DNA from 3 places in the Nocardia sp. CS682 genome. Region 2 is predicted to be linked to each of the others. Evidence: riboswitches for the same ligand, from Rfam matches in the RefSeq annotation. Region 2 holds a riboswitch; each other region holds the start of a gene.
What was found. Region 2 has a riboswitch for S-adenosylmethionine ahead of DMB37_RS18735 (rhodanese-like domain-containing protein). Riboswitches for the same ligand answer to the same signal wherever they lie in the genome.
Positions count from the first base shown of each region.

Region 1: another riboswitch for S-adenosylmethionine. It lies ahead of DMB37_RS22955 (aminotransferase class V-fold PLP-dependent enzyme); the one in region 2 lies ahead of DMB37_RS18735 (rhodanese-like domain-containing protein).
Region 3: another riboswitch for S-adenosylmethionine. It lies ahead of DMB37_RS26070 (bifunctional o-acetylhomoserine/o-acetylserine sulfhydrylase); the one in region 2 lies ahead of DMB37_RS18735 (rhodanese-like domain-containing protein).

Region 1 is NZ_CP029710.1:5,086,982-5,096,850, forward strand. Features, by position in the region: gene DMB37_RS22945 (Pls/PosA family non-ribosomal peptide synthetase) at 1-2,756, opposite strand, end outside; gene DMB37_RS22950 (LysE family translocator) at 3,095-3,742, opposite strand; SAM riboswitch class IV at 3,851-3,964, shown strand; gene DMB37_RS22955 (aminotransferase class V-fold PLP-dependent enzyme) at 4,012-5,331, shown strand; gene DMB37_RS22960 (flavin reductase family protein) at 5,387-5,938, opposite strand; gene DMB37_RS22965 (YbaK/EbsC family protein) at 6,119-6,595, opposite strand; gene DMB37_RS22970 (2-oxo-4-hydroxy-4-carboxy-5-ureidoimidazoline decarboxylase) at 6,649-6,969, opposite strand; gene DMB37_RS22975 (crotonase/enoyl-CoA hydratase family protein) at 7,218-8,039, shown strand; gene DMB37_RS22980 (MarR family winged helix-turn-helix transcriptional regulator) at 8,127-8,645, shown strand; gene DMB37_RS22985 (MDR family MFS transporter) at 8,632-9,869, shown strand, end outside.
Region 2 is NZ_CP029710.1:4,152,909-4,162,777, forward strand. Features, by position in the region: gene DMB37_RS18700 (nitroreductase family deazaflavin-dependent oxidoreductase) at 1-63, shown strand, start outside; gene DMB37_RS18705 (RpiB/LacA/LacB family sugar-phosphate isomerase) at 114-566, opposite strand; gene DMB37_RS18710 (type 1 glutamine amidotransferase family protein) at 635-1,276, shown strand; gene DMB37_RS18715 (MarR family winged helix-turn-helix transcriptional regulator) at 1,332-1,784, shown strand; gene DMB37_RS18720 (HAD-IIA family hydrolase) at 1,835-2,593, opposite strand; gene fgd (glucose-6-phosphate dehydrogenase (coenzyme-F420)) at 2,889-3,899, shown strand; gene DMB37_RS18730 (O-succinylhomoserine sulfhydrylase) at 3,956-5,170, opposite strand; gene DMB37_RS18735 (rhodanese-like domain-containing protein) at 5,244-5,660, opposite strand; SAM riboswitch class IV at 5,675-5,791, opposite strand; gene DMB37_RS18740 (hypothetical protein) at 5,855-6,301, opposite strand; gene DMB37_RS18745 (FAD-dependent oxidoreductase) at 6,650-8,041, shown strand; gene DMB37_RS18750 (amidohydrolase) at 8,102-8,974, shown strand; gene DMB37_RS18755 (DUF456 domain-containing protein) at 9,023-9,505, opposite strand; gene DMB37_RS18760 (CaiB/BaiF CoA-transferase family protein) at 9,807-9,869, shown strand, end outside.
Region 3 is NZ_CP029710.1:5,806,557-5,816,425, reverse strand. Features, by position in the region: gene DMB37_RS26085 (NADP-dependent isocitrate dehydrogenase) at 1-230, opposite strand, end outside; gene DMB37_RS26080 (MFS transporter) at 535-2,031, opposite strand; gene DMB37_RS26075 (TetR family transcriptional regulator) at 2,166-2,894, shown strand; SAM riboswitch class IV at 2,946-3,056, shown strand; gene DMB37_RS26070 (bifunctional o-acetylhomoserine/o-acetylserine sulfhydrylase) at 3,149-4,486, shown strand; gene DMB37_RS26065 (homoserine O-acetyltransferase) at 4,525-5,643, shown strand; gene DMB37_RS26060 (TetR/AcrR family transcriptional regulator) at 5,814-6,479, opposite strand; gene DMB37_RS26055 (oxygenase MpaB family protein) at 6,644-7,591, shown strand; gene DMB37_RS26050 (helix-turn-helix domain-containing protein) at 7,634-8,011, opposite strand; gene DMB37_RS26045 (nitroreductase family protein) at 8,081-8,722, shown strand; gene DMB37_RS26040 (DUF3017 domain-containing protein) at 8,751-8,996, opposite strand; gene DMB37_RS26035 (RidA family protein) at 9,117-9,521, opposite strand; gene DMB37_RS26030 (SMP-30/gluconolactonase/LRE family protein) at 9,673-9,869, shown strand, end outside.

The DNA.
Region 1 (9,869 bases), 930 kb from region 2:
GGGTGATAGCCCTCGCGCAGCCGGAAGCTGAGCAGCCGCACCGCGATGATGGTGATCGCCGCGTACACCGCCAGGCTGAGCAGCGTCGCGACCGGCAGGATCGCGAAGGCGCGACCCAAACCGCCCGCGAGGGTGCGGGTGTCGCGGATGAACCAGGCGATGAACAGGCCACCGGCGCCGAGGCCGAGGATGGGCACCGCGGCCAGCGCCATCGAGGTGACGCCGAAGATTGCCACCCAGTGCGCCGCGCGATCGGGCGTGTGCGCGGGCCAGCGATGATGTGCCTTACCGATTTTCGCGGCGGGCGAGCCCGCCCACTCCTGCTCGGCCTTGACCTTGCCGGAAACGGCGGAGCCAGGCGCGACTTCGGCGTTCTTACCGATCCTGGTGCCGGGCAACAAAATCGATCGCGAGCCGACCACCGCGCCCGCGCCGACGGTCACCGGGCCGATGTGGACGACGTCGCCGTCGATCCAATAGCCGGACAGGTCGACCTCGGGTTCCACGCTGCACCCGTCGCCGAGTTCGAGCATGCCGGTCACCGGCGGCAGCGTGTGCAGGTCGACGCCCTTGCCGATCTTGGCGCCGAGCGCCCGCGCGAACGGCACCATCCACGGTGCGCCGGAAAGGTTTTCGGCGCCGCTGGCCTCGGACAGGCGTACCGCGGCCCACAGCCGCAGGTGCACTGAGCCGCCGCGCGGATGCCGTCCGGGTTCGACCCCGCGCAGCAGCAGGCGGGCGCCGACCACGCAGATCCCCATCCGGCCGGGCGGGGAGATGAAGAGCAGGAACGCCACCAGCGTCCACCACCAGGACAGCTGCGGCAGCCACGGCAGCGAGCCGGACCAGGCCGCGATATTGCCGACGATGGCCAGCCAGGTGAGCCACTGCAGGCCGGTGAGCGTGGTGAGCGGGATGGTGGCCAGCACCTGGGTCCACTGCGCGCGCCGCGGTGTCGGGCGCACCACGCGTTCCTCGACGGCGACGGCCGGGGTGCTCTGCTCAAGCAGTTCCACCAGCGCGCCGAGGCGCGGATGGTCGTACAGGTCGGCGACGGTGATCTGGGGATAACGGGCACGCAGCGCGGTCACCAGCTGGGCCGCGGCCAGCGAGCCGCCGCCGAGGTCGAAGAAGTCGGCGTCGAGGTCGAGCACCTCGCCGCCGAGGATCGAATCCCACAGTCCGGCAACCCACTGCGCGGTACCGGTGAGATCGTTGTCCGACTCGTCGTCGGCGCTGTTGGGCAGCGGCCAGGGCAGCGCGTTGCGGTCGACCTTGCCCGAGGTGCGGGTCGGCAGTTCGTCGACGACCGCGAGCCGCGGCACCAGGGGAGCCGGAAGGTGTTCGGCCAGTTGAGTTCTGGCCGCTTTGAGATCGAAATCAGGACCAGGGCCGGTGAGGTAACCGACCAGGATCTTGTTGCCCGCCTTGGTTGTCCGGATCGCGGCGGCGGCACCGGTGACACCGGGCAGGTGTTGCAGCGCGTTGTCGATCTCGCCGAGCTCGATACGGCGGCCACCGAGCTTGATCTGATCGTCGGCGCGGCCGAGGAAGACCAGGCCCGCGCTGTCGTTGCGGACCAGGTCGCCGCTGCGGTAGGCGCGATCCCAGCCGACCGAGGGCAGCGGCGCGTACTTCTCGGCGTCCTTCGCGGGATCGAGGTAGCGGGCCAGGCCGACGCCGCCGATCACCAGTTCGCCGGACTCGCCCTCGCCCACCGGGTTTCCGGCCGCGTCGATCACCACGAGATCCCAGCCGTCGAGCGGCAGCCCGATCCGGATGGGCCACTCGCCGTCGAGCAGCGCGGCGCAGGCGACCACCGTGGCCTCGGTGGGGCCGTAGGTATTCCAGACCTCGCGCTCCGTATCGCCATTGCCGGCAAGGCGTTCGGCGAGTTCGGGCGGTACGGCCTCACCGCCGAAGATCAACAACCGCACCGCGTCCAGCGCCTCGGCGGGCCAGGTCGCGGCCAGCGTCGGCACGGTGGAGACGATGCTGATCTCCCGGCGCACCAACCACGGTCCGAGATCGGCGCCGGTGCGGACCAGGTCGCGCGGGGCGGGGACGAGGCAGGCGCCGTTGCGCCAGGCCAGCCACATCTCCTCACAGGAGGCGTCGAAGGCGACCGAGAGTCCGGCGAGCACGCGGTCGCCGGGGCCGATCGGGGCGTCCGGCAGGAAGAGCCTGGCCTCGGCGTCCACGAACGCGGCGGCGTTACGGTGGGTCACCGCAACACCTTTCGGTGTTCCGGTGGAGCCGGAGGTGAAGATGATCCAGGCGTCGTCGGCGGGGGTGGGCAGGGTGCTCGTGGCGGCGTCGGCCGGATTGTCCGCTGCCGCACGGATTCCCGCCGGTGTCGTCTCGATACCCGCCGCGGTGACGATCGCGGTGACCTGTGCCTCGCCGAAGACCAGCTGGGCGCGCTCGTCCGGGTCGTCGGCGTCGACCGGCACGTAGGCGGCGCCCGCGTACAGGACGGCGAGGATGGTGAGGTAGAGCTCGCGCGAGCCCGACGGCATCCGCACGCCGACCCGGTCGCCCGGGCGCACGCCCGCGGTGGCGAGGCGGGCCATCGTCTTCTCGATCTCCACCACGAGTTCGAGATAGGTGAGCACCGTGTCGCCGTCATCGATGGCGGGTGCGTCGGGATGGGTCAGTGCGGTAGCGGTCAGGATGTCGACGAGGGTGCGGGCCGGTGGCGTGTGCGCGGTCCGTAGTAGCGGGTGTACCGTCGCGTCAACCTGTGGCTGGAGCATGACGCCCTGCCCACCTCCCATTCGACCTGCCTCGCACTTCCCTGGTGTTGTTGTGTCATAGCTGGGTTACCAATGGGCAAACACCATGGTGACCAGTTGTCCACGGTACTCGGGGTTGTCGACGTTTGTTGTTCACCGCCGCGGTTGCCGCGCTGGCGGTAGTGGGCGAGGTTGTTGCAGGTCGTGGCGATTTCCGTCGGACGCGCCGAAGCAACGCCTGGTGGGCGGGTTACCCGGTGGGTTCGCCGGGCGGTCGCTGGGCCGCCCCGCACGCGCCGCTGTGATTCCCCTCATCCCGCTGGTGATCTTGCAGCTCAGCGCGTTTCGCGCCGCAGCGGTCAGGCCGCGGAGGCGGCGGTACCCACGCCGAGGGCGGTGAGAATGGCGGCGCTGGCCTGTTCGAGCCGCTCCCGGATCTTCGGGCGGCGCAGCAGCGCGACCGCGCGGGAGGCGACCAAGGCCAAGAGCACCATCTCTACCGCGGCGATCACCGATTCGATGGCACCGAGGGCGAGGGTGTTGACGAAGGTGACCTCGGTGAGGAACTGAGGCAGCACCGCGAGATAGAACAGGCCGACCTTCGGGTTGAACATGCACGAGACGACCCCCGCGGTGAACGCTGAGCGAACCGATGTCCGGGTGCCCGCCGCATTGTCCGCCAGAACCCCGACGCCGTCGGCTGCCCGCGCGGCCCTGCGCTGCCGCCGCTGATCGATCAACGCGCGAATCCCCAAGTACACCAAGTAGATTCCGCCGATCACCTTGAGCGCTCGATACGCGGTCGCCGACTGCTCCAGCAGCGCCGCGACGCCGGCCGCGACCACGACCGCCCACAAGATCCCGCCGAGTGCCGACCCGATCGCCGCGGCGATCCCGGGTCGCGCGTCCACCAGCGAAAACCGCAGCACCAGGAACGAGTCCGGGCCCGGCGTGATCGACAGCAGCACGCACAGACCGATAAAGCTCAGCAGCAGGGAAAGCGACACCCAATGATGTGACCCCAATGCCGCCGGATTGGCAACGCATTTCCGCCGCCGCGCCCACCCGGCCGTTGGTCTTGACAGCTCGGGTTCTCATCTGCCAATCTCTGGTCAGGTCATGAGTACCAGCGTTCAGCCCCGGCTTGCTGGTCGGCAACCCTCCTCCGCGGTGGGGTGCTCCGGGTGACGACCAGGCCGACGCCCGACCGGGCGCGGCAAGCGCGGACTCGACGAATCTCCTGATTGCGGGTCCCGGAGCCGATGGGATTTTCGTGATGACTGCTGTGGTAACCCAGAACTGTGCCCCCCTTGCCCGGGTTTCCGGCGACGATCTCCAGGTGCCGCTCGTCCAAGGCGGGACGACCACCTACGCCAACTTCGACTACGCCGCGAGCGCGCCCGCATTGGCGCAGGTCACCGACCGGGTGCAGCAGCTGCTGCCGTTCTACGCGAGCGTGCACCGCGGCGCGGGCTACGCGTCGCGGATCTCCACCGAGTGCTACGAGGCGGCCCGCGGTTCGGTCACCCGGTTCCTCGACGCGGCCGACGACCAGGTGGTGGTCTTCACCCGCAACACCACCGACTCGCTGAACCTGCTCGCGTCCTGCGTGCCCGGCGACACTGTGGTGCTCGATATCGAGCACCACGCGAACTTCCTGCCCTGGACCAAGCACGGCCGCCGCGTCGTGCAGGCCGGGGCCACCGTCGAGGAGACCATCGGCAGGCTGGTCGCCGAGCTGTGCAGCAAGCCCGCCGCGCTGCTCGCGGTGACCGGCGCGTCCAATGTCACCGGCGAGGTGCTGCCGCTGGAGCGGCTGGCCACCGTCGCCCACCAGTGCGGCGCCCGCATCCTCGTCGATGCCGCCCAGCTCGCGCCGCACCGGCGAATCAGTTTGCGTGACACCGGCATCGACTACCTCGCCTGCTCCGGCCACAAGCTGTACGCGCCGTTCGGCGCGGGCGTGCTCGTCGGCCGCCGCGACTGGCTCGACAACGCCGAGCCGTACCTCGCCGGTGGTGGCGCGGTCCGCGAGGTCACCACCGCGGGCACCGAATGGGCGCACGCGCCGCAGCGCCACGAGGGCGGTTCGCCCAACGTGCTCGGGGCCGCCGCCCTCGCCGCCGCCTGTGACGCGCTCTGTGAGATCGATGCGGAAACCCTCGCCGCCCACGAACACCACCTCGCCGACCGGCTGCGCGACGGTCTCGCCGCGATCCCCGGCGTCAACCTGCTGCGCATCTGGACCGACGCCCCCGACACCGTCGGCATCGTCGCCTTCACCCTGGACGGTTTCGTCCCGGGCCACGTCGCCGCTTATCTGTCCGCCGAACACGGCATCGGCGTCCGCGACGGCCGCTTCTGCGCGCACCCGCTGCTCGCCCGCCTCGACCTCGACGGCGCCCTCCGCGCCAGCATCGGCCTCGGCACCACGGCGGCCCACGTCGACCGCCTCATCGAAGCCGTAGCCACGCTCGTCCAACAAGGCCCGAGCTGGAACTACGCCACCACCAACAACCTCTGGAACCCCACTCCGGAGACCCGCCCGTTCACGTCCCAGGCCCCGACCGGCGCCGCTCCCTGCCTTACCGGGTAGTCGTGCAAAGTGGCCGCCCGGCACTACGCCGGATGGCCATGGTCGAAAACTTAGCTCAGTCGCCGAGTTTGGTGGGCCGGTGGTAGCGGCCGTTGTAGTAGAGCAGGGGAGCGGCGGCGGGGGTTTCGTTGGTGTTGTCGTGCACCCGGGTCACCAGACCCACGACGAGGGTGTGGTCACCCAGCGGGATGAGCTGGTGGATGGTCGCGCGCAGCCAGATGGGGGTGCCGTGCAGGACCGGTTCGCCGGTGTCGAGGGTGGTCCAGAGGGAGCGGTCGCTGAAGCGGTCCTCGGCGGTGCGGGCGAAACGCTGGGCCAGGTGGTGCTGGTGTTCGCCGAGGAAATGGATGACGACCGAGTCGGCGTCGAGCAGCGCGGCGAGGCTCGACGAGGTGTGCGCGATATTGAAGGAAACCAGCGGCGGTGCCAGCGACAGCGAGGCGAAGGAGGTCGCGGTGAAACCGATCGGGCCCTTCGGCGAGTTCAGTGTGACGACGGTGACACCCGCCGGATAGTGGCGCATGGATGCGCGGAATTGCTCGGCAGTAATCCCGCTCAGATCATCAGGGATCTGGAAATCCGTGGCGGGCCGTTCAGCTTCGGTCACCCCTCGAACCTACGCTGTCCGCCTCTCCGCGTATTCAGGCCAGAGCTAGGTGCCGACGCAAGTGACGTTGGCAACCGGCGGGATCGAGGTGTGGGAGTTAGCCCGTGCCCGGTGAGTTGCCCATGTACTTGCGAGATCAGTGGGATCGGGGGTGAAAGGCTGGTTGACTCCGGGGCTTCGTTAATCGACGTCTATCGGTAGGCCTGCGGTTATCCGGACCAGTTCGTGGAAAGAGGTGCGGAACACCGTGTTCGGGTGGCCGCCCGCGGCCCAGACCTCGCGGTGGTTCGAGAGGGCGGTGTCTACCCAGGTGGGCAGGTTGGTGGGGTGGCCTACCGGGGCTACGCCGCCGATCGGCTGGCCGGTTACCTGGCGGATCATGTCGGCGGGGGCGTGAGTCAGGGTGCCCTCCAGGCGTTTTCCGGTGGACTCGAGGTCTACCTCGTGCGCGCCGGAAACCAGGAGCAGCACCGGATCCTCGTCCAGCAGGAAGACCAGCGAGCTGGTGATGGCGCCCACGTCGACGCCGAGCGTGCGCGCGGCATCCGCAACGGTGGGGGTGGGGGCCGGCTGGGTCACGATGACACCGTGATGGCCTCGGGCGATGAGGGTGTCCGCGACTCGGCAGGCGATCGGTGGCAATGTCGACCTGCGCATGCCACCAGAGTAGAGCGATTGCGGGTGGTGCGCCGGGCTACTCGGCGAATGCGTCAGTATTCCGGATAGCCCTCGCTCGGCCCGAGCATCCGGGTGATGCGCGCCTGGGTGATCTGCGCGAGCTCGGCCATACTGCCGCCCGAGACCTGTTCGTGCACAACTGCTTCGAGTGCCCGATCCAGATCGTCCTGGGACAGCGCGAGTAACTCCACATCGGCCATGGCCAGCAGCGCGTCCCTGTTCGGATAGGGCCGCGCATCGGCGAGGGTGGCGGCCCAGGTGACGTTGCAGCAGCAGTCGAACAGCGCGTGTATCGCACGGGCACGCGAGATTTGGTTGAACCGCTCGAGGCCGATTCCCTGATGCATCAGCATGATGGCCTCCGAATCCAGTAATGAGGTTTGCTGACACGATTCATGATCCGCCCGACGGCGAACGGGGAATCAGTGCGCCGCACCAATTTTGCGCAGGTTTTACACAACCGCCGGCTGCGCGGGCCGCGAAACGGCGCTTGCCGAACGCGCGCTGTGGACAGCGCGGCGTGCGGACAGGCAAGGCACTGGTCCACGCCATTTCCGGGATGCGAAGTACTCGGTCGCACTCTCCTCGATACGCTGTACAAATGACTGACTGGCAGGCTTTCACCGTTGAAACGAAGGACCACGTCGCGCAGGTGACGTTGACGGGTCCCGGCAAGGGCAATGCGATGGGCCCGGATTTCTGGCGGGAGCTGCCGGAGATCTTCCAGGCGCTCGACGCCGACCCGGAGGTGCGCGCGATCGTGCTCACCGGTTCGGGCAAGCACTTCTCCTACGGCCTCGACCTGCCCGCGATGAGCGGCATGTTCGGCCCGCTGATGGCCGATCGGGCGCTGGCCGCCCCGCGCACCGAGTTCCTGGTGGAGCTGCGCAAGATGCAGGGTGCGGTGACCGCGGTGGCGGACTGCCGCAAGCCGGTGATCGCGGCCATCTCCGGCTGGTGCATCGGCGGCGGACTGGACCTGATCGCCGCGGTGGACATCCGCTACGCGAGCGCGGACGCGAAGTTCAGTCTGCGCGAGGCGAAGGTCGCCATCGTCGCCGACATCGGTTCGCTGCAACGGCTGCCGGGCATCATCGGCGAGGGCCAGCTGCGCGAGCTCGCCTACACCGGCAAGGACATCGACGCGGCGCGGGCGGAGAAGATCGGCCTGGTCAACGAGGTATTCGCGGATCAGGACGCGGCACTGGACGCCGCACACGCCACGGCACGCGAGATCGCGGTGAACCCGCCACTGGTGGTGCAGGGTGTGAAGGACGTGCTGGATCAGCGGCGCAAGGACGAGGTGGCCGCCGGGCTGCGCTATGTGTCCGCGTGGAACTCCGCGTTCCTGCCGTCGCAGGACCTCACCGAGGCGATCAAGGCGGTGTTCGAGAAGCGGGCACCGGAGTTCAAGGGCGAGTAAAGCGCCGTATATCGCTTGCCCCAGTAGGAGGGTCGTCCGCATACTTGCATTGCGCAACTAATTGATTGATGCAAGCAAGGATGAGGTGTGGACGACCGGACGATCGACACGATCGCGATGCAACTCACCCGATTGCAGCGAATTCGCGACCGCACCGCGGCCCAGCTGAGCACGTGGACCAAGGATGGACTGGACCCGGCCGCCTTCGGCGCGCTGATCCGGTTGTGCTGTGACGGACCGATGCGATCGGGCGCGCTCGCCGGCGCGCTGCACTCGGACGCCTCGACGGTCAGCCGTCAGGTCGCCCAGCTCGTCGGCAAGAAATTGGTCGAGCGGCAGGCCGACCCGGCGGACGGCAGAGCCACGGTGCTCGTCGTCACCGAGCGCGGCCGGGCCGTCGCCGAAGAGATCCGCAGGCGTCGCAACGAGAACCTGACCAGGGTGATGGCCGAATGGACGCCACAGGCCAGGGCCGACTTCGCCGGACTGCTCGAACAGTTCGTGGACGACTTCGAGCGCACCAGGCCCGACATGATCGCCGCGATGCGCCGCAACTGGGACGAGACCTTTACCGGGACGGAGAACGACACACGTGACAACAGCTGAGAAGGTGGAATCGCCGCCCGAGTTCACCCATCGCCAGATCCTGGTGATCCTGAGCGGCTTGATGCTCGGGATGCTGCTGGCCGCACTGGACCAGACGATCGTGTCCACCGCGATCCGCACCATCGCCGACGACCTCAACGGCTACTCGATGCAGGCGTGGGCGACCACCGCCTATCTGATCACCGCGACGCTGGCGACGCCGCTGTACGGCAAGTTGTCCGACATGTTCGGCCGCAAGCAGTTCTTCATGCTCGCGATCGCGATCTTCATCGTCGGCTCGCTGCTGTGCACGATGTCGCAGTCGATGTACCAGCTGGCGGCCTTCCGCGCCGTGCAGGGCGTCGGCGCCGGCGGGCTGATGTCGCTGGCGTTGACGATTCTGGGCGATATCGTCGGACCGCGCGAACGCGCCAAATACCAGGGGTACTTCCTGGCCGTATTCGGTACCTCCAGCGTGATCGGCCCGGTGCTCGGCGGCGTGCTCGCCGGACAGGACACGATCCTCGGGGTCAGCGGCTGGCGCTGGGTGTTCCTGGTGAACGTGCCGATCGGCTTGATCGCGCTCGCCGTGGTGTACCGGGTGCTGAAGCTGCCGAAGCGGCCGCACTCCACCGATCGGGTGGACTGGTGGGGCGTGCTCGCGCTGGCGATCGGTCTCGTCCCGCTGCTCATCGTCGCCGAGCAGGGCCGCGAATGGGGTTGGGGCAGTGGGCGTGCCATCGCCTGCTACGTGATCGGGGTGGCCGGCATCATCGGGTTCGTCTTCGTGGAGAAGGCGCTGCGCGACGCCGCGCTGATCCCGCTGCGCATCTTCAAGAACCGGACTTTCGCACTGGGCGTAGTGATCTCGTTCGTGGTCGGCGCGGGCATGTTCGGCGGTATCTCGCTGCTGCCGCAGTACCTGCAGGTGGTACGCGGTGCGAGCCCGACGCTGGCGGGCCTGCAGATGCTGCCGATGGTGCTCGGCTTGATGACCGGTTCGGTGGTGTCGGGTCAACTGATCTCGCGGACCGGCCGCTACCGCACCTTCACCATCATCGGCGCGACCATGCTGACGCTCGGCCTGTTCCTGCTGCACTTCCTGACCGCCGACAGCCCGCTGTGGCTGGCGATGATCTTCATGGCGTGCACCGGATTCGGCCTCGGCAACCTGATGCAGCCGCTCACCCTGGCGCTGCAGAACGCGTTGCCGCCCAAGGACATGGGCGTGTCCACCGCGGCCGC
Region 2 (9,869 bases):
TACGCCGCCTACCGCGACCGCACCACCCGCGACCTCCGCATCTTCGCCCTCCGCCGCGCATAACCCCAGCTCACAGCCAAGTCGCGACGCCGCCGTGGCGGGCCGCGACCAGGTCAGTGCGGGTTGCCCTGTTCGATCGCGGACAGGTGGGTGATGTTGGCTTGGTCGGCGGGGTCGGGGCTGGGGGTGGCGGTGAACCAGGCGTCGAGGATTTCCTGGAGTTCCGCGGTGGAGGTCGAACGCAGGCTCAGGGCAAGGACATTCGCGTCGTTCCATTGGCGGGCGCCTTTTGCTGTCTCGGCGTCGGCGCAGAGGGCGGCGCGGACGCCGGTGACCTTGTTGGCGGCGATCGAGGCGCCCGTGCCGGTCCAGCAGCAGACGATCGCCTGGTCGGCCCGGCCCTGGGCGACATCGCGGGCCGCGGCCTCGCTGGCCCAGGCCCAGTCGTCTCGTTCGGTCTCCGCGAGTGCGCCGTGCGGCAGCGTTTCGTGTCCGCGCCGGATGAGCTCCTCGACCAGTTCCCGCGCCACTCCGACGCGTTCGTCCGCAGCAACCGAGATCCGCATGTCTCCAGCTTAATGTCGGACTATTCGACCTATTGACAGCATGCTGTCAAATATGACAGGATACTGTCATGACCACGAAGACAGTTCACGTAGCCGTTTACGACACCTTCTCCGACTGGGAGATCGGCGCGACCACTGCGCACATCAACCGGACCACCTGGCAGCGGGAACCGGGCACCTGGCAGACCAAAACGGTTGGGCTGACCACCGATCCGATCACCACGCTCGGCGGGCTGCGCATCGTGCCGGACATGGCACTGGCCGATCTCACGCCCGCCGAGAGTTCGATGCTGATCCTGGCCGGCGCCGACACCTGGGACGGCGAGGAACTCATGCCGTTCGCTCGCAAGGCCCGCGAGTTCCTCGACGCGGGCGTTCCGGTCGCGGCGATCTGCGGTGCGACGCTCGGGCTGGCCAGGGAAGGTCTGCTCGATACGCGCAAGCACACGAGCAATGTTCGGGAATTCCTGCTCTACAGCGGCTACGCGGGGGCCGACAATTACTCGGACGAGGCCGCAGTGACCGATGGCGAGCTGATCACCGCGGGCGGCACCGCACCGTTCGAGTTCGCCCAGGCGGCGCTCGGCAAGCTCGGCGTGTACGAGCCGCACGTGCTCGACGGGTGGTACCGCTTGTACGGGCACTCCGATCCGGCGGGCTGGGCGGTGCTCGCCGAATACGAGGAGCAGCGGTCGGGCGCGCACGTCTGATGGGGCAGAATCACGCGGCGATCCGGCCGGACGGCCGGATCGCCAGGAGGTGGAAGTGACCAGGAATGAACAGGAACTGTTCGCCACGGCCGCCATCACGTCATTTCGACTGAATGGTCAGTTCCTCGCGATCGCCGAGGAACTGGCGCGCCCGGCGGGTCTCACCGCGGCCTGGTGGCAGGTGCTCGGGGCGGTGCTGGCCGAACCGCTGCCGGTGGCGGGCATCGCCCGGGAGATGGGTATCACCCGGCAGAGCGTGCAGCGCATCGCGGACCTGTTGGTGGACAAGGGTCTTGCCGAATACCGGCCGAACCCGGCGCACCGCCGCGCGAAGCTGGTCGCGGTCACCGACGCGGGCCTCGAAGCAGTGCGCCGGATCAATCCACAGCATGCGGTGGTGGCCAAGCGGTTGGTGGACGAGCTCGGCCTCGAACAGCTCGCGGCGACCGTGGAGATGCTCACCATGCTGTCCACCGCCTTGGACGCGATCGTCGAAGAGCAGGTTTGACATGCCCTGCCGCATGACAGAGCACAGCCCGCCGGCGCCCGCGCCCACGATCAGTCCGCGAACGGCTCCTTCGTCCGCCCGACCAGATCGGCCACGGAGTCGAGCACCATGGTCGGCCGATACGGATACGCCTCGACCGAGGCCCGCGTGGAGATACCGGTGGTGACCAGGATGGTGCGCATGCCCGCCTCCAACCCGGAGATGACGTCGGTGTCCATCCGGTCGCCGATCATCACCGTGGACTGCGAGTGCGCGCCGATCCGGCGCAGCGCCGAGCGCATCATCAGCGGGTTGGGCTTGCCGATGTAGTACGGGTCGCGGCCGGTGGCGCGGGTGATCAGCGCGGCCACCGAACCGGTCGCGGGCAGCGAGCCGTCGCGCGACGGGCCGGTCGGGTCGGGGTTGGTGGCGATGAAACTCGCGCCGCGCTCGATCAGCCGGATCGCGGTGGTGATCGCCTCGAAGGAGTAGTTGCGGGTCTCGCCGAGCACCACGTAGTCGGGGTTGCTGTCGGTGAGCACGTAGCCGATTTCGTGCAACGCGGTGGTGAGACCGGACTCGCCGACCACGTAGGCGGTGCCGTTGGGTCGCTGCTCGTCCAGGAAGGTGGCGGTGGCCAGCGCGGAGGTCCAGATCGCCGTCTCGGGGATGTCGAGGCCGGTGTGGCGCAGCCTGGCCTGCAGGTCGCGCGGGGTGCGGATCGAGTTGTTGGTCAGCACCAGGAACGGGGTCTCGTTGGCGCGCAGCTCGGCGAGGAACTCGTCGGCGCCGGGCACCAGTTGGTCCTCGTGCACCAGCACACCGTCCATGTCGGTCAGATAGGACAGGATCGGTTCGTCAGTCACCAGACAATTGTCCGCTATCAGAGAGGTTCCGGGGGGAGGTCCGTGTCGATGCGACCCTTCGCACACTGGCGGGCGCCGACCACGGGCCGGAAACGGCTATGTGCGCGCGTCGGACCGGGCGCATACGATCGCCGAAGGCGGGAAGGTCCGTAACCTCGTTGCGGTTGCAGCGAGACATGACCGCAGCGTGTCGGCGGTCGACAAGGGTGCGGGAATGCCCGCACCGCAGGTGTGCAGCGAAGCGACAGGAGTGGCGCACATGGGTGAGCTCAAGCTCGGATACAAGGCCTCGGCCGAACAGTTCGGGCCGCGGGAACTAGTGGAGATCGCGGTGCTGGCCGAGGAACACGGCCTCGACAGTGCCACGGTGAGCGACCATTTCCAGCCGTGGCGGCACAAGGGCGGGCACGCGCCGTTCTCGCTGGCCTGGATGGCCGCGGTCGGCGAGCGCACCGAGCGGATCCAGCTCGGCACCTCGGTGCTCACCCCCACCTTCCGGTACAACCCGGCCGTGATCGCACAGGCCTTCGCCACCATGGGTTGTCTGTATCCCGACCGGATCATGCTCGGTGTCGGCACCGGCGAGGCGCTCAACGAGATCGCCACCGGGTACAAGGGTGACTGGCCGGAGTTCAAGGAGCGTTTCGCACGGCTGCGCGAGGCGGTCGAGCTCATGCGCGCGCTGTGGACGGGCGACCGCGTGGACTTCGCGGGCGAGTACTACAACACCGTCGGCGCGTCGATCTACGACGTGCCCAAGGGCGGCATCCCGATCTACGTGGCGGCGGGCGGACCGCTGGTCGCGCGTTATGCGGGCCGCGCGGGTGACGGTTTCATCTGCACCTCCGGCAAGGGCATGGAGCTCTACACCGAGAAGCTGATGCCCGCGGTCGCCGAGGGCGCCGCCAAGGCGGGCCGCACCGTCGAGGACATCGACCGGATGATCGAGATCAAGATCTCCTACGACACCGATCCCGAACTGGCACTGGAGAACACCCGCTTCTGGGCCCCGCTGAGCCTGACGCCGGAGCAGAAGCACAGCATCACCGACCCGATCGAGATGGAGGCCGCCGCCGACGCCCTCCCGATCGAGCAGATCGCCAAGCGCTGGATCGTCGCCAGCGACCCCGACCAGGCCGTCGACCTCATCAAGCCCTACCTCGACGCCGGCCTGAACCACCTGGTGTTCCACGCCCCCGGCCACGACCAGCGCCGCTTCCTCGACCTCTTCCAGCGCGACCTGGCCCCTCGCCTGCGCGCCCTGGCCTGATCGACAGCGAAGGCTCCACCCGTCGCAGCGGCGGGTGGAGCCTTCGTCGTTCGTTGCTAGCCGAGGGCGTGGTCGAGGTCGGCGAGGAGGTCTTCGACGTCCTCCAGGCCGACGGAGATGCGGACCACGCCGTCGGAGAGGCCGATGGTGGCCCGGCCTTCGGGGCCCATGGCGCGGTGGGTTGTGGTGGCGGGGTGGGTGATCAGGGATTTGGCATCGCCGAGGTTGTTGGAGATGTCCACAATGCGCAGGCGGTTGAGCACTTCGAAGGCGCGCTTCTTGGCCTCGTGGGCGGGCGCGTTCAGCTCGAAGGTGACCACGGTGCCGCCCGCACTCATCTGGCCGGTGGCCAGGTCGTGCTGCGGATGTGACTCCAGGAAGGGGTATTTCACCCAGCTGACGGCCTTGTTGGTCTCCAGGAAGCGGGCGATGCGCAGGGCCGACTCGGTCGAGTGGCGCACGCGCAGCGGCATCGTCTCCAAACCCTTGAGCAGCGTCCACGCGTTGAACGGGCTCAGCGCCGGACCGGTATGGCGCATCAGCGTTTTCACCGGACCCTCGATGTAGTCCTTGGCGCCGAGGATGGCGCCGCCGAGCACCCGGCCTTGACCGTCGATGTGCTTGGTGCCCGAGTAGACGACGACATCGGCACCCAGTTCGAAACCGCGCTGCAGCAGCGGGGTGGCGAAGACGTTGTCCAGCACCACCTTCGCGCCCGCGGCGTGCGCGAGCTCGGTGACCCGGCGCACGTCTACCAGGGTCTGCATCGGGTTGGCCGGTGTCTCGAAGAACACCGCCTGGGTGGGCACCGACAGCGCCTGCTCCCACTGGTCCAGATCCTCGCCGTCGACGAAGACGGTCTCCACGCCCCAGCGCGGCAGGATCTCGTTGCACACCACGAAGCAGGACCCGAACAGGCTGCGTGCGGCCACCAGCCGATCACCGGCGCCGAGCAGCGCGCCCAAAGCGGTGAATACCGCCGACATTCCGCTCGCGGTCGCGAAACACGCTTCGGCGCCGTCGAGCAGCCGCATCCGCTCCTCGAACATGGCGACCGTCGGATTGCCGTAGCGGGAGTAGACGAAATGCTCGACGTCACCGGTGAACGCGGCCTCGGCGGCCTCCGCGCTCTCGTAGACGAAACCGGAGGTCAGGTACAGCGCCTCGGAGGTTTCCTCGAAACCGGAGCGCCGCAAACCCCCGCGCACACCGAGCGTCGCGGGACCGACCCCTTCGGGAAGCGGCTTGTGGAAAGCACCACCTGTGATCACGACTGCCTCCCTACGACCCACTGCCCCCTGACGACACCGCTGCGCGACCACGCGTCGAGCGAACAGCAGCTACTCATGACTGCCGCCACGGCAAGCCGAGGGCGCGCCAGCCGCTGCCGCCCCGATGTCCGTTCGCGTCGACCGGGCCTTCGAAACCCTCGAGCACGTTGTAGGAGGTGCCGAAACCGGCCTGCGTCGCGGCGATGGCCGCGCCGATGGAGCGCTGCCCGGAGCGACAGAGGAAGATCACCGGCGCCGCCCGGTCGTGCCCGTCCAGCGCCTTGACCAGCTGCTCGGTGAACTCGCCGTTGCGCGTCCCGGTCGAGTCGACCCACTCGATCAGTACCGTCGGGCGCTCGATCGAACTGGTGTCGGGCACGCCGACGAACTTCCATTCGGCCTCGGTGCGCACGTCGACCAGGACGGCTTCGGGGTTGTCTCGCAACAGTTCCCAGGCCTGCTGGGGAGTGATGTCACCGGCATAACTCATCTGGACCCTCCTAGAATCCGCACTTGCCGCGCTCGGGTTTGACGCGCGGCCAGGTCGTCACCCGGAGCACCCCACCGCGGAGGAGGGTTGCCGACCAGTATTGCCGGGGCTTGACACTGGTTCTCATGACCTTCTGCTGAGATTGCCTCGACAGGGGTCACCCTGTCAAACGGCTGCTCACGGTATGAGAATGCTCAATTACAGACCAGCCATTTGTCGCCGGATCGGGTCAGATTCCAGGTCGAGGTGGCCTCGTCGCCGTCGACCTTGGTGGTGACCGTCGCCATCGCGCGATCGCCGTCCACCTTCGGATCGACGAGTTTCGTGATTTCCACGGTCTTTCCGCCGCCGGAGCGCCCGGCCAGCGGGGAGCGTTTCGGGTCGAAGCCCGGGCAGCCCGTGCCTGGTGGGGGCACCAGATCGGTGCTGTTGGAGCCCTCGACGAAGCCGCGCACCGCGGCGGCGATCCGGTCGGATTCTGTGACATTTTTCTCAGCGGGCGACAGCACCCCGCCGATCACGATCCCGGCGAGCACGAGCACCGCGATGACGGCGGCCGCGATGAACGGTGCGACGGAACGCTTGTCGGTCTGATCGACCTTGATGACTTCGTCCTCCGCAGGCTGCTGCTCTTTGCTCATACGAGCATGATCCCTGGTCGGCGGGCCTATCCGGCGCTCACCCCCACCGCGCGCAGCCAGGCCTTGCGAAGCCCGCCGCATTGCAGGGGAATCAGCGCCGCGAGATCGGGTAAGCCGGACAGAACGGATCGCGCGGCATCCGTTCAGTTCACGCACCGGCGGCGGCCGCCTTCGCCACCACCGATAGAATCGCGAGACTGCGGCCTGCTGTCATAGCCGCGACCGGAATGGCCACGAGCCGACAACTCCGGTGTCCGCATCGTCAGGTGCAACCAGCCAGCGCGTAACTTAGCCTAGGCTAAGGAAGACGCCGTATTTGTTTCTCAACCAAAAGGGTGCGCGTAAAAGATGACCGAACAGAGTGCAGCGACTCGCCCGCTCCGCATCGCCATCGTTGGCGCCGGACCCGCGGGGATCTACGCCGCCGACGCCCTGATGAAGTCCGATGCCGAGGTCAGCATCGACCTGTTCGAGCGCATGCCCGCGCCGTTCGGGCTCATCCGCTACGGCGTCGCGCCGGACCACCCGCGCATCAAGGGCATCATCACCGCCCTGCACAAGGTCCTCGACAAGCCGCAGGTGCGCCTGCTCGGCAACATCGACTACGGCACCGACATCACCCTCGACGACCTGCGCACGTTCTACGACGCGGTCATCTTCTCCACCGGCGCCAACGCCGACCGCGCGCTCGGCATCCCCGGCATCGGGCTGGACGGCTCCTACGGTGCGGCGGACTTCGTGTCCTGGTACGACGGGCACCCGGACGTGCCGCGCACCTGGCCGCTGGACGCGGAGAAGGTCGCCGTGCTCGGCGTCGGCAATGTCGCGCTCGACGTGGCCCGGGTGCTGGCCAAGACCGGCGACGAGCTGCTGCCGACCGAGATCCCGCCGAACGTCTACGCGGGCCTCAAGGCCAACAAGGCGCTCGAGGTGCACGTGTTCGGCCGCCGTGGCCCGGCGCAGGCCAAGTTCACCCCGCTGGAACTGCGCGAACTGGATCATTCGCCGACCATCGAGGTCATCGTCGACCCCGAGGACATCGACTACGACGAGGGCTCCGAGGCCGCGCGCAGGCACTCCAAGCAGGTCGACATGATCGCGAACACGCTCGAGCAGTGGGCCATTCGCGACGTCGGCAACCGGCCGCACAAGCTGTTCCTGCACTTCTTCGAGTCGCCGGCCGAGATCCTCGGCGACGAGGAGGGCAAGGTCGTCGGCCTGCGCACCGAGCGCACCCAGCTCGACGGCACCGGCAACGTCAAGGGCACCGGCGTGTTCAAGGAATGGGACGTGCAGGCGGTCTACCGGGCCGTCGGTTACCTGTCGCAGAACCTGACCAACCTGCCGTTCGACGACCAGGCGGGCACCGTGCCCAACGAGGCGGGCCGGGTGATCGCCGACGAGAACGCCGACGGCGCCGACCGCTACGTCCCGGCCACCTACGTCACCGGCTGGATCAAGCGCGGCCCGGTCGGCCTCATCGGCCACACCAAGGGCGACGCCAACGAGACCGTGGCCTGCCTGCTCGACGACAGCGCGAACTTCACCCCGGCCGAGCGGCCGGAGCTGGACGCGGTCACCGAGTTCCTGGAGGGCAAGGGCATTCCGTTCACCACCTGGCAGGGCTGGTACCGCCTGGACGCGCACGAGCGCTCGCTCGGCGAGCCCGAGGGTCGCGAGCGCGTCAAGGTGGTCGAGCGGGAAGACATGCTGCGCGCCAGCGAGCCGCACAAGGTCTGACCCGACGCGCTTGTTGGGTCCGTAACAGCGGAACGACGCGTCCTGAGGCATTCTGTACAGGTGTTCGATGCCCATTTCCACATCTTCGATCCGCGGTTCCCGCGGTTCGAGAACGAGGGCTACCTGCCCGGCCACTTCACCATCGCCGACTATCGAAAGCGCATGTCGCGCTTCGACGTCGGCGGCGGTGCCGTGGTCAGCGGGTCGTTCCAGGGCACCGATCAGACGTATCTGAAGGCAGCCCTCGCCGAGCTGGGCGAGGGCTGGGTCGGCGTCACCCGCCTCGATCTGGACGCCACCGACGACGAGATCCTCGAGCTGGACCGCATCGGCGTGCGCGGGCTGCGGTTCAACCTCAAACGCGCCGCCGCCGACATCACCGGCATGACCTTGCAGGCGCTACGCGCGCACGAGCTGGTCGGCTGGCACGTCGAGGTCTACATCGACGGTCAGATGCTCGCCTCGTTGCAGCCGGTCATCTCCAAGCTGCCGGTCTTCGCCATCGACCATCTCGGCATGTCCGAGGAGGGCCTGCCGTTCCTGCTCGATCTGGTCGATCGCGGCGCCAGGGTCAAGGCGACCGGTTTCGGCCGTGTCTCGATGAACGTCGCCGACACGCTGCGCCGCATCCACGCGGTCAATCCCGAGGCGCTGATGTTCGGCACCGACCTGCCGGGTACCCGCGCGGGACGCCCCTTCCGCGACTCCGACGTCGACCTCATCTGCGATGTGGTCGGCACCGACATGTTCGCCGTCCTGGAGGACAACGCCCGCGCCTTCTATCGGCTGCCCGCCCGGGTCCGCGCTCTGCCCGCCGACCCGGCGCCCACGCTGCCGCTGTACACCGCCGAACAACCCACGTTGCCGATCCGCCGCGACAGTCTCCCCAAACCCGAAGCGGTGGACACCATTCCGTTGCCCATCATCGAGTAGCGCTGGTAGACAACACGACTCGATGCAGGAAGACCTGCTCGGGGTGAACTAGGTGGCGATCGCGCCGACCACCCAGATGCCGGTGGCGAGCAGGGCACCCAGGAGTTCGATGAGCATGGACAGGCCGACGCCCTTGAGCGCGTGCACCGTTGCCTGCCAGGCTTGCTGCCCGACGCGCAGGCGGTGCAGCTCGGAGAGGTAGACGCCGAGCACGAAGCCGACGAACAAGCCGACCACCGGGATCACGAAGAAGCCGATGATGCCGAGGACCGCGCCGAGCACCAGGGAGCGGTTGGCCACGCCCGCGTCCTTCATCTTCCGGCCCGGCCAGGTGTACTTGATGACGCCGGACAGGACGAGCAGAGCCGCGCTGACGGCGAAGACAGTCCAGGCCGTCGCGCCGCCGGTCACGAAGGCCCACACCGCGATCGCGCCGAAGATCAGAATGACGCCGGGCAGGATCGGGATGATGATGCCCAACAGACCGACGAGAACGACCAGGCCGACGATGACCTCACCCGCAGCACTCATGATCGTGCCTCGCTGGGCTCCCGCATGACTCCACCTCACCGCGCAGGCTCGCCGGACGCTCCCGCGAATAGTGCGCTGCTGGGATTGTGTCGTACCGGGTGAGCCGGTGCACGGCGGACGCCGCGTGGACATCGTAAGTGGACCGGCATTCCCGGACCGCGCCTCGACCGTGCGGGGCCGGACGGGAGGGCGTCCGGCGCAGGCGCAGCGTTATTGTCATACTGTCAATACACCCTCCGGGCCCCTTCCGGAGGAGCGCCGGGACGCCGTGCGCTGGATCAACGACGAACCGAGGTAGGGCGTGAGCACTCCATCCACCGCCGTCAAGGGCCCGCTCGCGGGCATCAGGGTCATCGAGCTGGCC
Region 3 (9,869 bases), 1.7 Mb from region 2:
GTGATGGTCGCGCACTTGACGCCGACCCCGTGGCGCTTGATCGCCTCGGCCGCGTCGACAGTGACCTGGTCGTCTGTCTTGTCCCGGTACTCGATGCCCAAGTCGTAGTACTCGAGATTCACATCGAGATACGGATGGATCAGCTTGTCCTTGATGAACTGCCAGATGATCCGGGTCATCTCGTCGCCGTCGAGTTCGACGACGGTACCTTCAACCTTGATTTTGGACATGGATCTTCGTGTCCTCCTAGGATGGTGCCCTCATTGCACGGCCAGGTGAACACGCTTGTGAGCGGACCCCAGCTGTTCCAACAGACAACGTATATGCCCCGCGTTGTCCGCGAGACGTGTGGTGCAAACAAGACAAGCGTACTGCTGCCGATGATCGCGGTGTGCGGGCAGCCCCCCGAGTGAGAAACCCCACGAACTTACTGACAGGTAGGTCATTGCGCAATTCGCAGGTCGCCGCGCCGGATGCACACGGTCCGCGCACCGCCGGGCAGGCGACACGCGGACCGCGGGGTGGTCGCGTCGATCAGACGCCGACGTGCACCGGGCGTGCACCCTCCTCAGAACCTTCGATCAGGTTCTCCGGCCGGTCCCGGATCATCAGCGCGATAACCGGCACGGCGGCGAGGAAGAAGCCCGCACCGACATAGAACGCCACGTCGTAGCTGTGGATCGAGGCGCGGGCGACCAGGTTGTCGATCGTCGGGTGATTCTCGGCGTAGGTCTTGGCCGTCTGCACCGAGATGGTGGTCAGCAGCGCCGTGCCGACCGCGCCACCGACCTGCTGCGCCGCGTTCAGCAGCGCACTGGCCACGCCCGAGTCCTCTTCCTCCACCTGATGCAGCGCGACCGTCTGCATGCCGACGAACAGCGGGCCCATGCCGAGTGCGATCAGCACCTGGGCGGGCAGCACGCTCGTCGCGAAGCCGTCGCCGAAGTCCAGCTGAGCCAGCCACACCAGACCGAGCACGCCGAGCACCGCACCGGCCACCATCAGCGGCCGCGGGCCGATCTTGGGCAGCAGCGCGCTGGTGATACCCGCGGAGATCGCGATGCCTGCCGGGAAGGGCAGGAAGGCGAAGCCCGCCTTCAGCGACGAGTAACCCAGCGTGATCTGGAAGTAGTAGCTGAGGAACAGGAACATCGCGAACATGGCGATCGGTACGAGCAGCGCGGCGAGGAACGCGCCACCCCGGTTGATCTCACCCGGAATATGCAGCGGTAGCAGCGGATTGGCCGAGCGCCGTTCGATCACCACGAAGGCGATCAGCAGCGCGGTCCCGGCGACGAGCAGGCCGAGGGTGCTGCCCGCCAGCCAGCCGTCGTCGGCGGCGCGGCTGAAGCCGTACACGATCGCGATCAGACCGAGCGTCACGGTGACCGCGCCGGGCACGTCGTAGCCGCCGGTGCGCGGCGTCGGCACATCCTTGACCACCCACGCCAGCGCGCCGAGCAGGGCGAGCAGCGCGATCGGGGTGTTCACCAGCAGGCACCAGCGCCAGGAGGCGTACTCGGTGAGCGCGCCGCCCGCGATCAGGCCGAGCGCGGCGCCACCCGCGGAGATACCCGCGAACACGCCGAATGCCGTTGCGCGCTCACCGGGTTCGGTGAAGGTCACCGACAGCAACGACAACGCGGCGGGCGCGAGCAAGGCCGCGAACGCACCCTGTAGTGCGCGCCCGGCGAACATCTCGGCGCCGTTCTGCGCCAGACCGGCAAGTGCCGACGCGGCGGCGAAACCGACCAGACCGATGATGAAGATCCGGCGTCGCCCCAGGTAGTCGGCGAGCCGGCCGCCGAGCAGCAGCAGGCCGCCGAAGATCAGCGTGTAAGCGGTCAGCATCCACTGCTTGTTGCCGTCGCTGATGCCGAGATCGTGCTGCGCGAACGGCAGCGAGATGGTCACGATGGTGGCGTCGAGAACCACCATGAGCTGGGCCAACGCGATTGCCGCGAGAGCGAACCAGCGGGCGGAACCCCCTTGTTTGTCCGGTACTTCTACCGCTTTCGCAGTCTCGGTCACCGTGGTCTCCTCATCCTTAGAAACTGTGTGGCTATCCTGGCATCCGACGACATTTGGCGTCAAGCGAAAAATGTCGCAGTCCGACATTTGACGGTTAAAGACACGAAAACACTAGGTTGCGATAGGGTGTGAACATGCTCGAGTCACCGACGCCGACGAGCGCGAGTACCGCAGCGGAGCCCCCGGCTGCCCCCTCGACCGCAGGGCCGAACGCCCATCCCGGTCTCCGGGAGCGCAAGAAGCAGAAGACCAGGTTGCGCATCATTGAGGTCGCACTGAACCTGTGCGACGCACAGGGATTCGACGCGACGACGGTCGAGCAGATCGCCAACGCCGCCGACGTCTCGCCGCGCACGATCAACCGATACTTCGACAGCAAAGAGGACATCGTCCTCGGTCCGTTCCAGGACTTCGGTGAGACGGTCGCGGAGACCCTGCGCACACTTCCCGTCACCGGCAACGAACTGGAGTCGATCCGGGAGGCATTCCTACGGGTGATCGACCACGCCGCGAACGAGTCCGCCGAGGGACCGGTCTCGTTCCGGCAGTTCCAGCAGATGCAGCGGATCATGCGCGGCAGCCCGTCGGTCAGCGCGCGCAGCCTCGAGTACGCCGACAGCAAGAACGTCGCGATCGCCGCGGTGGTCGCCGAACGACTCGACAGCACCCCCGACGCGCTGCCGGTGCGGCTGATCCTCGGCGCCTGGCAGCTCATCGGCCATCTCGCGATGGAGTGCGGCGAGAGCATGTTCGACTACGACAATCCGCAGGCCGCCGCCGCGGCCGGCCGCGACTCCTTCACCACCGCCTTCGACGAGTTCACGCGCGTGTGCGGCGGCGCGCGGCCCGGCGCGACCCGCTGAGTTCGGCGCCGGATTTCGGTCGCCGATCGAGCGCCGGTTATGATGCCGTCAGGTCATGAGTGCCAGCGCGAAGCCCCGGCTCGCTGGACGGCAACCCTCCAGCAGCGGTGGGGTGCTCCGGGTGATGACCGGGCTCTCGAAGGTCGAGAGCAAGCGCGCTTTCCAGGAGGTTCCCGAAATGTGTTGTTGTACTTCGCCGTTGCCCCGATAACCCGTTAGTTCTGGCGAACAACCTTTTCTTTGGAGCAAAGCTCATGAGTGATTCCACCGTGCCCGCGGCCGACCTCGACCCGACCGCGCAGTGGTCTTTCGAGACCAAACAGGTGCACGCGGGACAGGCCCCCGACAGCACCACCGGTGCCAGGGCCCTGCCCATCTACCAGACCACCTCCTACGCCTTCCGCGATACCGAGCACGCCGCCGCGCTGTTCGGCCTCGCCGAGCCGGGCAACATCTACACCCGGATCATGAACCCCACCCAGGACGTGGTGGAGCAGCGCGTCGCCGCGCTCGAGGGCGGTGTCGCCGCACTGCTGCTGGCCTCCGGACAGGCCGCGGAGACGTTCGCCATCCTGAACCTGGCCTCGGCCGGCGACCACATCGTGTCCAGCCCGCACCTCTACGGCGGCACCTACAACCTCTTCCACTACTCGCTGCCCAAGCTCGGCATCGAGGTGTCCTTCGTCGAGGACCCCGACGACCTGGACCAGTGGCGCGCGGCGATCCGGCCGAACACCAAGGCGTTCTACGGCGAGACCATCGCCAACCCGAGCAGCGCCGTCTTCGACATTCCCGGTATCGCCGCCGTCGCGCACCAGGCCGGGCTGCCACTGATCGTCGACAACACGGTGGCCACCCCCTACCTGATCCAGCCGCTGACACACGGGGCCGACATCGTCGTGCACTCGGCGACCAAATACCTCGGCGGGCACGGCGCCGCGGTGGCGGGTGTGATCGTCGACGGCGGCACCTTCGACTGGACGGTGACCGACGCGCAGGGTCAGCCGCGCTTCCCCGGCTTCACCACCCCGGACCCCAGCTACCACGGTGCGGTGTTCGCCGATCTCGGCGCGCCCGCGTTCGCGCTCAAGGCGCGCGTGCAACTGCTGCGCGACCTCGGCTCGGCGGTCTCGCCGTTCAACGCGTTCCTGATCAGCCAGGGCATCGAGACGCTGAGCCTGCGCATCGAGCGGCACGTCGCCAATGCCAAGGCGGTGGCCGAATTCCTGAGCACCCATCCGGACGTCGAGAAGGTCATCTACGCCGGTCTGCCCTCCTCGCCCTGGTACGAACGCGGTAAGCAGCTGGCGCCGAAGGGCCCCGGTGCGATCGTCGCCTTCGAACTGCGCGGCGGTGTCGATGCGGGCAAGAAGTTCGTGGACGGATTAGTCCTGCACAGCCATGTGGCTAACATCGGAGATGTGCGCTCCCTCGTGATTCACCCCGCGTCGACCACACATTCGCAGCTGACGCCCGAAGAGCAACTGCTCGCCGGGGTCACTCCGGGCCTGGTCCGCTTGGCGGTGGGGATCGAAGGGATCGACGACATCCTGACCGATCTGCGCGCCGGTTTCGCGGCGGCGGCGACGTGAAGGTGAGTACCGAACCGAGTGTGGCCCGTTCGTCCGGGGTGGCCCTGCCGCCCCCGGACGGGCGGCTCGGCATCATCCCCATCGGCGACGTACGGCTGGAGAGCGGTGCGGTCATTCCGCAGGTGCATCTGGCCGTGCAGCGCTGGGGTGAGCTGTCCCCCACACTGGACAACGTGGTGCTGGTCGAGCACGCGCTGACCGGCGACTCGCACGTGGTCGGGCACCCGGACGACATCCATCCGCTGCCCGGCTGGTGGGACGGGATGGTCGGCCCCGGCTGTCCGCTCGACACCGACGAGTGGTGTGTCGTCGCGACGAACGTGCTCGGCGGCTGCAAGGGCAGCACCGGGCCCTCGACGCTGGCGCCCGACGGAAAGCCTTGGGGCTCCAGGTTTCCGGAGATCTCCATCCGGGACCAGGTGGCCGCCGAGGCGGCGCTGCTGGATCGGCTCGGCATCGCGCGGCTGGCCGCCGTCGTCGGCGGGTCGATGGGCGGCATGCGTGTACTGGAGTGGATGGTCGGCGCACCGGATCGGGTCGGCGCCGCACTGGTGCTGGCCGTCGGCGCCCGCGCCACCGCGGACCAGATCGGCACGCAGACCACCCAGATCGCCGCGATCAAGGCCGATCCGGACTGGCAGGGCGGCGATTACCACGACACCGACCGCGCGCCGATGACCGGCATGGGCATCGCCCGGCGGATCGCGCATCTGACCTATCGCACCGAGGACGAGCTGGACCACCGGTTCGAGAACAGCGCGCAGGGCGCCGAGGATCCGTGGCGCGGCGGCCGGTACGCGGTGCAGAGCTACCTGGACCACCAGGCCGACAAGCTCTGTAGCCGCTTCGATCCCGCCACCTACGTGCTGCTGACCGAGGCGATGAACCGGCACGACATCGGGCGCGGCCGCGGCGGGGTAGCGGCGGCGCTGGCCGCGACGCCGGTGCCGTGCGTCGTCGGCGGGGTCGACTCCGACCGGCTGTATCCGCTGCGCACGCAGCAGGAGCTCGCCGAGGGGCTGCCCGGCTGCGATGGACTCGAGGTCGTGCACTCGCGCGACGGGCACGACGGGTTCCTCACCGAGGCCGCGGCGGTATCGAAGTTGCTGACCGAGACGATGCGGTTGGCGCAGCAGAGTCGTCAACCTGCCAGCTGAATTCGTCTCGCGCACAGCCGTTTCGCCGCGCCGCCCGAGTCGGTCACTCGGCTTCACGCGCCGCACTCAGATCCAGGTTCGGGTGCACGCGCCGGGCTCGGGTTCGCTTGAACCGCTGGGACTTTCAGGCGCGCCAACGACAACACGCGCGCAGACTCGCGCTGGAAGCTCTATGCGTCAGCATCTTTCGATGAGGGCGCGCCCATCAGTAGGCCGACGATGGCGTGCACGAATCCCTGCAGGCGTTCGCGGGGATACTCGTCGGGTTCGCTGACCGCCAGCCTGCCGAGCATCTCGGCGACCTGCAGCAGCGAGTTGGTGAGCAGCGCGGAATCCACTCCGGCCCAGCGTGGTTCGAGTGCGGTGCCGACGCGCACCAGCGCCTCGGCCTGATCGAAGATGCCCGCGCGGGAATGCCGCAGTGCCTCACGGTATTCGTCGGGGGCATTGCCCGGCCCGGCGAGGATCAGTCGCCAGCGGGTCGGATTCTCCAGTGCCACACCGACGAACGCCTCGACGGTGGCCGAGGCCGCGACCACCGGGTCGGCGCCCATCAGGTCGTTCGGCAGGGTCGCGGCGACCTGTTCGAGGCCGCGCTCGCGCTCCCGTTCCAGCAGCGCCGCAACGAGTTCGGCGCGGGTCTTGAACACGGTGTAGAGCACCGGCTTGCCGACGCCTGCCTCCTGGGCGACCGCCTCCATGCTCAGCTCGTGCAGCTCCACCCGGCTCAACACCGCGAAGGCGGCGTCGAGCAGCTGAGCCCTGCGCTGTTCCGGCGGCAGGCGTGGCGCATAACGCCGGCGCGGCCGGTCCGCCGCGGTGCGCGATGTGGTCACTGCCGCTTCACCTCCATGCGCTCCATCCTGACAGCATCGCGGCCGCGATTCCGCATCCCGTCGGGCACAAATGCTACGCAACCGTTGTATTCATTGCGGACAATTGCTACGGTTGCGTTGTATTCACCCCCGGTGCCGGGGCGATCACCGCAAAGGAGCACGTGATGCAGTTCGATCCGACCACCCTGCGCCGGGACGACTACGGGTTCTTCGGCCCCGGTTCACCCAGCTGGAAGGTCTGGACCGCACCCACCGCGGTCATCGGCTTCCAGCGGGCCGTCGTGCTCGAACACTTCGACCCATTCCTCACCGCGGCCGTCGCCGACTCCCGCGGCATCTACAGCGACCCGCGCAAACGCCTCGACCACACCTTCTCCTACTTCCTCATCGCCGCGATCGCCGACGGACGCACCGCCATCCAGGCGGCCGAGCACCTCATGCGGATCCACGCGCCGATGACCGGGATCGAACCGATCAGCGGAAACCGCTACAGCGCGAACAGCCCCGAGACGCAGCTGTGGATCCACATCACCGGCTGGCACTCCGTGCTCAAGGCGTACGAGGTGTTCGGCCCCGGTTTGACGCCGGAGGAGGAGACGCGATTCTGGCAGGAGTGTGCGATCGCGGCCGAGTTGCAGACCTGCAAGCCCGAGGATGTGCCGCGCTCGCGCGCCGAGGTGCGCGCGTACTTCGAGCGGGTCCGCCCCCGGCTGTGCACCTCCGAGCGAGCCGAAGAAGGCATGCACCACCTGCTGTGGACCTCACCGCGCAACGGGGCCGGACTCTCGTATGCCATTGGCAGCAGGCTGCTTTCGCTGGCCTCGGTGGCGACCCTGCCCAAGTGGATGCGCAAGCTGGGGCGCTTCGATCGGCTCGGCATCGTCGATCTCGCGATCCGGCTGCCCGCCAAGGTGCTGGTGTGGGGCTTCAGCCGATTCAATTCGTTCGGCCTGCTGGTCGCGGCGCCGTTCATCGCGCCGATGGCGGGGCAGATCCTGAAGGAACACATCAACGCGGCGCCGCCGGCCAGGCTCGAGACCGTGACCCCGGCCGAGGCTCGGGCCTTGTACGGGCGGGCCGGGCGGGCCGAGCTGGTGGCCGAACCGGCCTGAGTTTCGGGACAACCCGCCGCGTCGAGGGGTGCGGCGGGTTGTTCAGCGGGCCGCCGAACGGCGCGCCTGCTCGATCAGGTTGATGTTGGTTTCTATCCAATCACGCAGTGCCGCAATGGGTATGCGCAGACTGTGCCCCAGTTCGGTGAGCGTGTACTCGACGCGTGGCGGCACGGTGGGATGCACTGTGCGGGTGAGGAATCCGTCCGTCTCCAGCTGACGGAGGGTCTGCGTCAACATCTTCTGCGAGATGCCGTCGATGCGCTTGCGCAGATCGGTGTAGCGCATGGTGCCGTCGGCCAGGGTATCGACGATCAGCACCGTCCACTTGCCCGCGAGATGGTCGAGTAGCTGCCGGGTGGGACATTTGGCCGAGTAGACGTCGGCGGGCAGTCCGGAACCTTCGATGAGCGTGCGCACACTTCCGAGCGTAACGCACTAAAAAGTGCCTTCTTCCCATTGGAGACCGACTCTCCAATAGTAAGAATTATGGAAACACAGCCACTTTCGGTACCCGCCGCGATCCACGCCCGTCGCACCACCCGCCACTTCCAGCCCACTCCGGTAGCGCCGGAGCTGCTCGATGAACTGCTGGACCTGGCGGTGCAGGCACCGAGCGCGTGGAACATGCAGGACCGCTCGATCGTCGTCGTCACCAGCGAGGACGGGCGGCATGCGCTGTCGAAGGCGGCGTTCGGCCAACCGCAGCCGCTGGAGGCGCCGGTCGTCCTGGTCTTCGTCGCCGACCCCACGGCCTGGCAGCACGGCAATGCCGACATTGCCGAACTGGCCGTCCGCAACGCCGCGTGGAACGCCGAGTTCACCGCGATGTTCAACTCCCGCAGCGAATTCCATTCGCTGCGTGAACGCGGCCTGCTCCGGGAGAACGCCGTCAAGAACGCGATGATCGCGGCCACCTACGTCATGCTCGCCGCCACCAGCCTGGGTTTGGCCTCGGCCCCGATGAACGGCTGGGATGCCGATCTGGTCAAGCAAGCCATCGGTATCAGCGACCGCGCCGAGCTGGCCATCGCGGTGCTGGTCGCGGTCGGGTACAGCGACGCCGCCCCGCCGCACCCCGGTCGCAGGCCGCGCGATCAGACGGTCTTCGCAGAGCAGTACGCCCGCTGAACCCGTTGGCCGCCAACGCTTCCCGGTACTAGCCGACGCCCAGTGTATTGATGGTCGCAGCGATGAAGACGATGGCGGAGCCGAGCACGGTCAGCGCGCCGACATCGAAGGGCTTGCTGCGCACGGCGAGCAAGCCGACCTGCGCGGTCGGCAGGCAGAGCCGGAACGCCGCGGCCAGCAGCGTCGCCCCGCCGAAGAACAGCGCGCCGCGGCGCCACCGGTCCTGCGCCACGAATACGATCGCCACCGCGATGACCAGCGCCACGACCACCATCGGCAGGTGGCAGCGCAGGAACGGAGAGCTGCTGGCTGCCCGGTGGTCCGCGGTGGACGTATCGGCATCGGTCACTCCCCGATTCTGACAGACTCTCCCGACCCTCCGCCGCCGACGGGCTCAGTCGGCGACCGCGACACCCTCGATCTCGATGAGGTGCTCCGGCGTGAACAGGGCGGCCACGCCGACCAGGGTGACCGCGGTTTCGGGGAACTCGTAGTGCACGCGGGCCGCGGCGCCGGCCGCACCGAGCGCCTCGAACTTCGACGGATCCCAATCGACCACATAGAACCGGACACTGACGAGATCGGCGGCCTTACCGCCCGCCGCCTCGAGCGCGCGGCCGAGGTTGAGCAAGGCCTGCGTGGTCTGGGCGGCCAGGCCACCCGCTACGACGCGGCCCGACGCATCGGTGCCGACCTGCCCGGAAATGTGAATGATCCTGCTACCGGTGGCCGACGTCGCGTGCGCGAAGCCAGGTGCGGGTGGTTGGGTGTCTGCCGGATTGTGCGAGGTGCTCACCATCCGGGCATCTTAAACTGCCGGATCAGCCGCTGCCGCACAACGGTTTTCGCTTACGGGCTGGGAGCGTCGGCCGAGCCGTGGTGACCGTTGCGCCGGCGCCCACGGTTCTGCGGTGTCGACCTGGTCGGTGCCGCAGCATAGGCTGCGCGGAATGGGGATGGTGGGCAGACGCATTCGCGCCTTGTGTGTCACGGTGGCGATCGCGGCTGGGGCTGGGGCCGCGGCGGGGCCCGCGCAGGGTGTGAGCACCGCGGGTTGCGGTGGCTGGCAGGTCGACACCCTTGTGCAGGGTTTGGAGCAGCTGGAGAACCTCGAGCCGGACGGTCGTGGCGGGTTCTATATGTCCGC